2 regions of the Rhizobium sp. KNZ2-6A genome follow, and region 1 is predicted to be linked to the other one. Evidence: riboswitches for the same ligand, from Rfam matches in the RefSeq annotation. Region 1 holds a riboswitch; the other holds the start of a gene.

Region 1 (4,134 bases):
TGGAAGCGCCATGTGGCGAAGGAGTAGCCGAAGCTGGTGCGGACCACGAGCGACGACGTGATGACGGCAGCCAGCACCAGGGCGGTGATCGGGAAGTCGCCGGTGATCTCCAGCGCCAGGAACGTCATCGTCAGCGGGCCGCCGATGATCGCGACGGCCAGCGAACTCATGCCCACCACGGCGTAGACGGCCGGCGTCAGCGTGTTGTGATCGAAATAGGGGGCGCAATAGGCGAAGATTTTGCCGAGAAGCGCACCCATGAACAGGGATGCGAAGAAGAGGCCGCCTCTGAAGCCGGAGCCGATAGAGACCGCTGAGGCCAGCGATTTGAGGAGGAACAGCCCGACCAAGGCCCTGAGCGTCACGTCCGTCGATAGGTTGAGATGCAGCGCGCCATGCCCCGCCGACAGAACCTGCGGGGAGATCAGCGCCAGTATGCCGACAACAAGACCTCCGAGCGCCGGGCGGAAGGGCGGCGCGATGGAGCTCTTGCGCGCCAGCTCCTCGGTCCAGGCGACGCCCTGCATGATCAGGATGCCGACGCCGGCGCAGCAGGCGCCGAGCAGAAGCGCCGGCAGATAATCGGCTGGGGCGATTGATCCAATATGGCCGATATCGATGGCGAAGTCATCGCCGGCGAGCAATCTTGCGATCATCGTCGATATCAGGGCCGAAACGACGACGGGCGTCAGTGTCAGGATGGAATAGGTGCCGATAATCAGCTCGAAGGCGTAGAAGGCGCCGGTGAGCGGCGCATTGAAGGCGGCGGCAATCGCGCCGGCGGCGCCACAGCCGACGAGCATGCGCAGATCCGCGCGCCGCATTTGCATCTTGTAACCGAATTTTGAGGCGATGCCGGCGGCAAGCTGGGTGTAACCGGCCTCGAGCCCGACGGAGGCACCGAATCCATTCGAGATCAGGTTCTGCACGGCGACGAGGATGCTGTCCGTCAGCGACATGCGGCCGCCGTGCAGCGCATTGGCTTCGATCGGGTCGACCATCGGCTTCTTGCGCGTGCGCGACAATATGTAGAGCAGGATGCCGAGGATGATGCCTCCGGCGATCGGCGCGATAAACAACACTGATTTGTCGGGAATCGCCATTGCCGCCGAGCTCAAGCGCTCATAGTCGGTTATGCCGTAGATGAGGCTGTGAAGCTTACGCGAGATGAAGCTCATCGCCGTTACGGCGCAGCCGGAGGCTATTCCCGCCAGTGCGCCGGCGAAAACAAGTCCCAATTCGCCACGGCGCAGCAATGCTCTGAACCGACCGAGATCGAACAGGGCGGAGAAGACGCCGAGGCGTCGCGCTTGGAATTTCTGCAACATTGGAAACGAACGAATGGTTTACTCGGATGTGAGGGCTTACCCTCTATAAACTTCTAACATCAAAGAAATGCGGCAAAAAAGCCGCTGATTTGCTGGGAATATTGGGCGATTTCGCAATCGGGACGCTCAGCGTCGCATCCCATGCCCTTGATTGACTTGAACTCAGTGAAAGCCTAATCATTGCCGGCATAACGAATGGTTCCCGAGCGGCGATCTGTCGCATGGGATGAAAAGGGAATGTGAAGGGACGGACCCAATCCGGGCGTTCTCATCACAGCCGACCCCGCGACTGTAGAGCGGTCAGGGTCTTTCGTTCGGTTTGAAGCCCATTCCGTCGATGGTTCGCATGGGGCGAACGGGGCGGGGCAGGAACAAGTCGAAAAAGCCACTGGCGTGGCATCATGATCAACCCGGGCTGGACGCCTCTTAAGTCTACGAATCGTCCGCCTTTTCATGATGAATTGCCGGGAAGGCGAGGAAGACCCGCTGGCGCACGATCGGGGGCGACCGATTTCGGTCCGCCCCCGTCGCGGCGCCTTATCCGCGAGCCAGGAGACCTGCCATGCGTGCCGGGCACAGAGCCTGTTCTGGAACGTCAGTTCCGCTGCCAGCACGGAGGTTGTTATGGCGCAAGACGAGTTTTCGGCGTGTAGGCGCCTCTTTTCCGGTAACGGCTTCATGCCGCCGGCCCTCGCTGTTGCGCGGGAGCGGGAATAACGCATGTCGTCTTCTGCTTCCCGAGCTGTTTTCGTCCTCGGCGGCGCCCGCTCCGGCAAATCCAGTTTCGCCGAATCCCTGATTTCCAACACCGGTCTCGAACGTCACTATGTGGCGACAGGTCAGGCGTGGGACGATGAGATGCGCGAGAGGATCGCTCAGCACCGTGCCGGCCGCGGCGATCTATGGCAGACGCATGAGGAGCCGATCGATCTCGTCAAGCGGCTCGCCGCGATCGACGCCGAAGGGCGCGCCGTGCTTATCGACTGCCTCACGCTCTGGCTGACCAATTTGATGATGGCGGAGCGGGACATAGCGGCGGAGTTTGCCGCCCTGACTGCATTTCTGCCGACTGCACGATCGCGGCTCGTTCTCGTCTCCAACGAGGTCGGGCTTGGAATCGTGCCGGAAAATCGCATGGCGCGCGAATTTCGCGACCATGCCGGCCGCCTGCACCAGATGGTCGCGGCGGCGAGTGCCGAAGTTTATTTTATCGCAGCGGGATTGCCGCTGAAAATGAAGGGTTGATCCATATGAACCAGGAAAAGATTCCAGCCACCGTCATCACCGGCTTCCTGGGAGCCGGCAAGACGACGATGATCCGCAACCTCCTGCAGAATGCCGGCGGCAAGAAGATCGCGCTGATCATCAATGAATTCGGCGATCTCGGCGTCGATGGCGATGTGCTCAAGGGCTGCGGCGCGGAGAATTGCACCGAAGACGACATCATCGAGCTGACCAATGGCTGCATCTGCTGCACGGTCGCCGATGACTTCATCCCCACCATGACGAAACTGCTGGAGCGCGACGCGCGCCCGGATCACATCGTCATCGAGACCTCGGGCCTCGCGCTGCCGCAGCCGCTGGTCGCCGCCTTCAACTGGCCTGACATCCGTACCCACGTCACCGTTGACGGCGTCATCACCGTAGTCGATAGTGCCGCCGTCGCCGCCGGCCGTTTCGCCGACGACCACGACGCCGTCGAGGCTGCCCGTGTCGAGGATGATTCGCTCGACCACGAGAGCCCGATCGAAGAATTATTCGAGGATCAGCTGACCTGCGCCGATCTGATCGTGCTCAACAAGACCGATCTGATCGACGTCGACGGTCTCGGCCGTGTCCGCGCCGAGGTTGCCTCCCGCACCGTCCGCAAGCCGACGATCATCGAAGCGAAGAATGGCGATGTACCCGCCGCCATCCTGCTCGGCCTCGGCATCGGCACCGAAGACGACATCGTCAACCGCAAATCCCATCACGAACTCGAGCATGAAGACGGCACGCCGCACGATCACGATGAGTTCGACAGCTTCGTCGTCGAACTCGGCCCGATTGCCGATCCAGCCGCCTTTATCGATGCGCTGAAGGGCGTGATCGCAGAACATGACGTGCTGCGCCTCAAAGGCTTCGTCGATGTCCCCGGCAAGCCCATGCGTCTGCAAGTTCAGGCTGTCGGCAGCCGCATCGACACCTATTTCGATCGCGCCTGGACACCGGGCGAAGCGCGCGCAACCCGGCTCGTGGTGATCGGCCTGCATGAGATGGACGAGACGATCGTGCGCAAGGCGATTGAAGCGTTGGTCTGATCGATGCTGCGTCTTTGCCGTGCGATACCCCCCTCTGTCCCTCGCGGGACATCTCCCCCACAAGGGGGGAGATTGGAAACTCGTGGCTGCCACATCGTAAAACAACCGATGTTGGGAGTTGCTGGGGCTTTGGGAGGTAAGTTCAGCGAAGCATGGCTCCGAATGATCTCCCCCCTTGTGGGGGAGATGTCACAACGTGACAGAGGGGGGTATGCCGCCGCATACTCTAAGGTCTAATGCATCTCCTTCTAGCTCAAAAGGGAACGATCAGCGACGGCGAAGAGGCGATCGATCTCGGGCAATCGCCCGGCGATATCGTCTTTCTGTCGGCCGCCGATACCGAGCTTGCGGCCATTGCCGCAGCCAACGGTGAGGGTGGTCGGTCCCTTCGGCTTGCAAGCCTGATGAGCCTCAAGCATCCGATGTCCGTCGATACCTATGTCGACAGGACAGCCCGGCATGCGAAGCTCATCATCGTGCGGGCGCTGGGTGGAGCGAGCTACTTC
Region 2 (4,134 bases), on a different contig from region 1:
TCAACGCCGCAATCGACTCCAGTCGAGATCAACGAGCTGAACTATCAGGATTTCTAGAGCATGATGCCGAAAAGTGTGGAACGGCTTTCGGACGACATCATGCTCTACTTCTTGGATTCTAAAGCGGATTCAGATTTTAGGTCGAACAGACCTAAAATCATCCGGCTCTAGGCCTCGACTTGGACATCCGTCTTCGGACGCGAACAGCAGGCGAGGATATAGCCTTCTTCGATCTCGTCATCGAGAATGCCGCCATTGTGGCTCATCTCGACTTCGCCCGAGAGTTTCAACACCCGGCATGTGCCGCAGAGTCCCGATTCGCAGGCTGCCCCGATGCGCACGCCGGCGCCGCGCGCGGCCTGAAGCACGGTCTGCCCCGCCGCGCAGACGACATCCTTGCCGGCCATGGTGAAGCGGATCGTCGTCGCTGCCTCGCCCGATGCATCATCGGAAACCTCCGCAAGCGGCGTTGCCGCATTCGCCGGCTGGAAGCTTTCCTGATTGTAGCGCGACATGTCGAAGCCATGCGCCTCCAGCATGGAGCGCACGGCGTCCATGAAGACTTCCGGACCGCAGCAGAAGATCGTCCGGTCCATGAAATCGGGCGCCAGCAGGCCGATCTTAGCCTTGTCGATGCGCCCCTTCAATCCGGACCAGAGATCGGTGCGGCCGCAACCCTCGACGATCAGGCCGAGATTGAGGTTGGGCATGAAACGGGCGAGATATTCGAGCTCGGACCGGAAGATGATATCGGCCGGGCCGCGCGAACAATTGACGAAGGTAATATCCGACAGCGGTGCCGTGTCGGCCATGTAGCGCGTCATCGACATCATCGGTGTGATGCCTGAGCCGGCGGAAACAAAGAGATATTTTTCGCCGGGATGACGGATATGGCTGAAATCGCCGAGCGGGCCGAAAGCCTTGATGCGCATGCCCGGCTTCAGGTTCTCGAACATCCAGCGCGTTCCGATGCTATCCTTCTGTGCCTTCACCGTCACGGCGACCGAGAAGGGCCGCGACGGCGTCGAGGAGAGCGTATAGGTGCGCATGACCGGCTCCGGAGCCGTCGGCAACTCCAGCGTCACGAACTGGCCCGGCAGATAGCGGAACCAGTTGTCCTTATCGGACCGGAACGTGAAGGTCATCACGTCGGGCGCTTCGGGCGTTGCCGAGAGGCATTCGAGCAGATGCTGCCTGTCACTCCAGGGCTGCATCTGGTCGAGGTGGCGGTGCGAAAGGGAGACGGTCATGTTCATGCTCAGGCAACCGCCGAAAGCTTGGCCTGGTCGCCCTGCAGCCGGTTGACCATAAACGTCGTGTACCATTCGACGAACTGCATGACGCCGCCCTCATGGATTTCCGAATAGGGGCCGGGCTCATAGGCCGGGGAGCGGATGCCGAAGGCATTTTCCTCGACGATACGGCGATCCTGATCGTTGGTTTCGGTCCAGACGTGCGTCAGCTCTTCCAGATTATAATCGACGCCCTCGACGGCATCCTTGTGGACGAGCCACTTGGTGGTGACGGCGGTTTCCTCGGCGCTGATCGGCAGGACGCGGAAGGAAATCGCGTGGTCGCCGAGGATGTGGTTCCATGTTGTGGGGTAATGGAACAACAGCATGGTGCCGATGCCATTGATCGTCACATCGGGTGAAAGCGGCCGCCTGACGGCATTCTGGCCGGACATGGTGTAGCTCTCGGCCCCCTCGATCAGCGGCATGCGCGCGGCGCGGAACTGACCATCCGGCGAGATCTTGAATTCGCTCGGCAGGCCGGCCGCTTCGCAGCGCTGCCAGTGCTCGGTGATGACGGGGTCGTTCATCGCGCCCTGCACGCCGGTAACGGTCGGCGCTTCCGGGAAGGTGCGGCAAAGTTCCGGGTGATTGGCCGCGCAATGGTAGCACTCGCGGTTGTTTTCCCAGACGAGCTTCCAGTTGCCCTTTTCGATGATGGTGCTCTGGAAGGCAACCTTGGCTTCGCTGATGCGGTGCGGTGCCATGTAAGGCTCGATCGTCGCGCGAACCGGCGCGAAATCCGGAGCGTTCTGCGCGAGGCAGATGAAGATGTAGCCGCCGACGCTTTCACAATGAACCGGCTTTAGCGAATGCTGGCTCTTGTCGAAATCCTCCGCCATCTGGCGGGCAAAGAGCAGCGAGCCGTCGAGCTCATAGGTCCACTGGTGATAGGGGCAGACAAGCTTCGCCGAGGAGCCGCGCTCGGTCGTGCAGACGCGCGAGCCGCGATGGCGACAGCTGTTGTGGAAGGCGCGGATGACCTGATCGCGGCCACGAACGATCACGACGGGATAATCGCCGATCTGGACGGTGAAATAATTGCCCGCGCGCGGCACTTCACAATCATGGCCGATGAACAGCCAGTCGCGATAGTAGATCGTCTCCATATCGAGCTTGAAGTAATCCGGATCGGTATAGAATGGTTGTTCCAGACTCAAACCCGTCCGGTGGTTCTTCAATTGCCGCAGAACTTTGCTGCCGATATCCATTTGCCTATCCTTCGCAGTACCAGGAAACGGGCGAAGGACATGCACGGCCGGTTGAAGACAGCCGAAAGCAATGTCCCGACCGCCCGCCGCGGTCAGTAAACCATATGTGCCCAAGGCTGGTTTCCGGGCTCTGGAGCGGCCCTGTTTCCAGAGCCCCATGGCACCTTCCCAGGTCGATCGACCCAGTGGCTTAATTCGCCATGCCTTACTCCACCACCGTTGCGGGGGCAGCGCCGGATTTTGACCGGCTTCCCAATTCTCCGTCTCCCTAGCAGACGGCACCTTGAGATTGATGTCATCATATCCCTCGGCCCGATCGGCCGCTGTGCTGCAATGCGACATCGGCTTCGAAATTGACGACAAGCGAAACCGGATGATGGGACGGTTGCATATCGTGACAATATAGAGAGACGGTTCAATCTCTTAGGCGCTTGCATAGGAGATGGCCCGCGCATCGCATACGCATTCCGTCAACGACGCCTTATCCTGATTGCGACAGGTCCTCGAACGGCCGATAATCAGGGGAATGACTGGGCGGCGGAGAGCGCCCGCAGAGCCGCCATCGGGAGCCTTCGGCTCAGTGCGATCAAGCTCGGCTCAAGCTCCGTGATCCATCATGTCGCCTAAAGAGATTTACAGCGAGATCCGGCATGGCCAAACTCAGATATTTCGACGCTGGGAAGCCCGCCGAGCCCGAACCGGCGGCAGCGGTATCGACGACGGGCTACAGCGAATTCCTGCGCACCGGCCGCATCAACCGCAACAGGCCGCATTGGCTGGCGGAAGAGCGGGAATACCTGACCCATGAACAGGTGGCCGAACGCACGGCGCTGAAGCTCCGGGACGCCGGCGAAAAGACCCATGACCGGCTCAACAATTTCCACAAGTCCATCCGCTTTCCGAAGCTCATCTTTCATCACACGCTGAAGGACACGCCGCATCTCGGCTATTGTCACGTTACCGCCGCGCGGACCCAGTTCGCGCGATATGAGGAAGTGAACTGGGCCTTCTACATCGCCAACTTCTTTGCCCGCATCGGCCAGGAAGAGAACTTCTTCGAGGACATCAGCCTCAAATATTCGCGGCTGTATTTCGCCGTCGCGATCCATCCGGACAAGGAAGCCGAAGACAAGAAGCTGACGATCAACCGCGACGTCAGAGGCAACGGCGTGCTGTTCCACACTCACGATCCGCAGATCGCCATCCGCAATGTTCTCCTCCTCGGCGCCCGCAACGAGCAGCTTCGCGATATCATTCGCCAGCTTTGACGATTGATCCGAAAACTCGAAGAGCATAAGAACGGCCTGAACTGCAAGCAGGCAGGCCATGGCACGACACATAGATATTCTCGAACATCCGCAAACGGCGATTGAGGTCGCGACGGCAACGCTTGCCCAGGGTCTGCCGATCGGCCTGCCGACGGAGACGGTCTACGGCCTTGCAGCCGATGCTACCAATCCTGCCGCCATTACCCGGATCTACGAGACGAAGGGACGTCCGCGCTTCAATCCGCTGATCTGCCACATGAGCGACCTTGCCATGGCGGAGCGCTATGCCATCTTCGACCCGATCTCGCGCAAGCTGGCGGAAGCTTTCTGGCCCGGCCCACTGACGCTGGTTCTGCCGCTCAA

The links. Region 1 has a riboswitch for cobalamin ahead of cobU (bifunctional adenosylcobinamide kinase/adenosylcobinamide-phosphate guanylyltransferase). Riboswitches for the same ligand answer to the same signal wherever they lie in the genome.
Region 2: another riboswitch for cobalamin. It lies ahead of ACPYOP_RS16855 (aromatic ring-hydroxylating oxygenase subunit alpha); the one in region 1 lies ahead of cobU (bifunctional adenosylcobinamide kinase/adenosylcobinamide-phosphate guanylyltransferase).

Annotation. Positions count from the first base shown of each region.
Region 1 is NZ_JBNDIC010000035.1:35,004-39,137, reverse strand. Features, by position in the region: gene ACPYOP_RS22250 (chloride channel protein) at 1-1,328, opposite strand, end outside; cobalamin riboswitch at 1,508-1,907, shown strand; gene cobU (bifunctional adenosylcobinamide kinase/adenosylcobinamide-phosphate guanylyltransferase) at 2,049-2,573, shown strand; gene cobW (cobalamin biosynthesis protein CobW) at 2,579-3,628, shown strand; gene cobN (cobaltochelatase subunit CobN) at 3,865-4,134, shown strand, end outside.
Region 2 is NZ_JBNDIC010000022.1:73,566-77,699, forward strand. Features, by position in the region: gene ACPYOP_RS16845 (glycoside hydrolase family 25 protein) at 1-57, shown strand, start outside; gene ACPYOP_RS16850 (FAD-binding oxidoreductase) at 168-1,256, opposite strand; gene ACPYOP_RS16855 (aromatic ring-hydroxylating oxygenase subunit alpha) at 1,259-2,503, opposite strand; cobalamin riboswitch at 2,601-2,804, opposite strand; gene ACPYOP_RS16860 (DUF6656 family protein) at 3,154-3,771, shown strand; gene ACPYOP_RS16865 (L-threonylcarbamoyladenylate synthase) at 3,830-4,134, shown strand, end outside.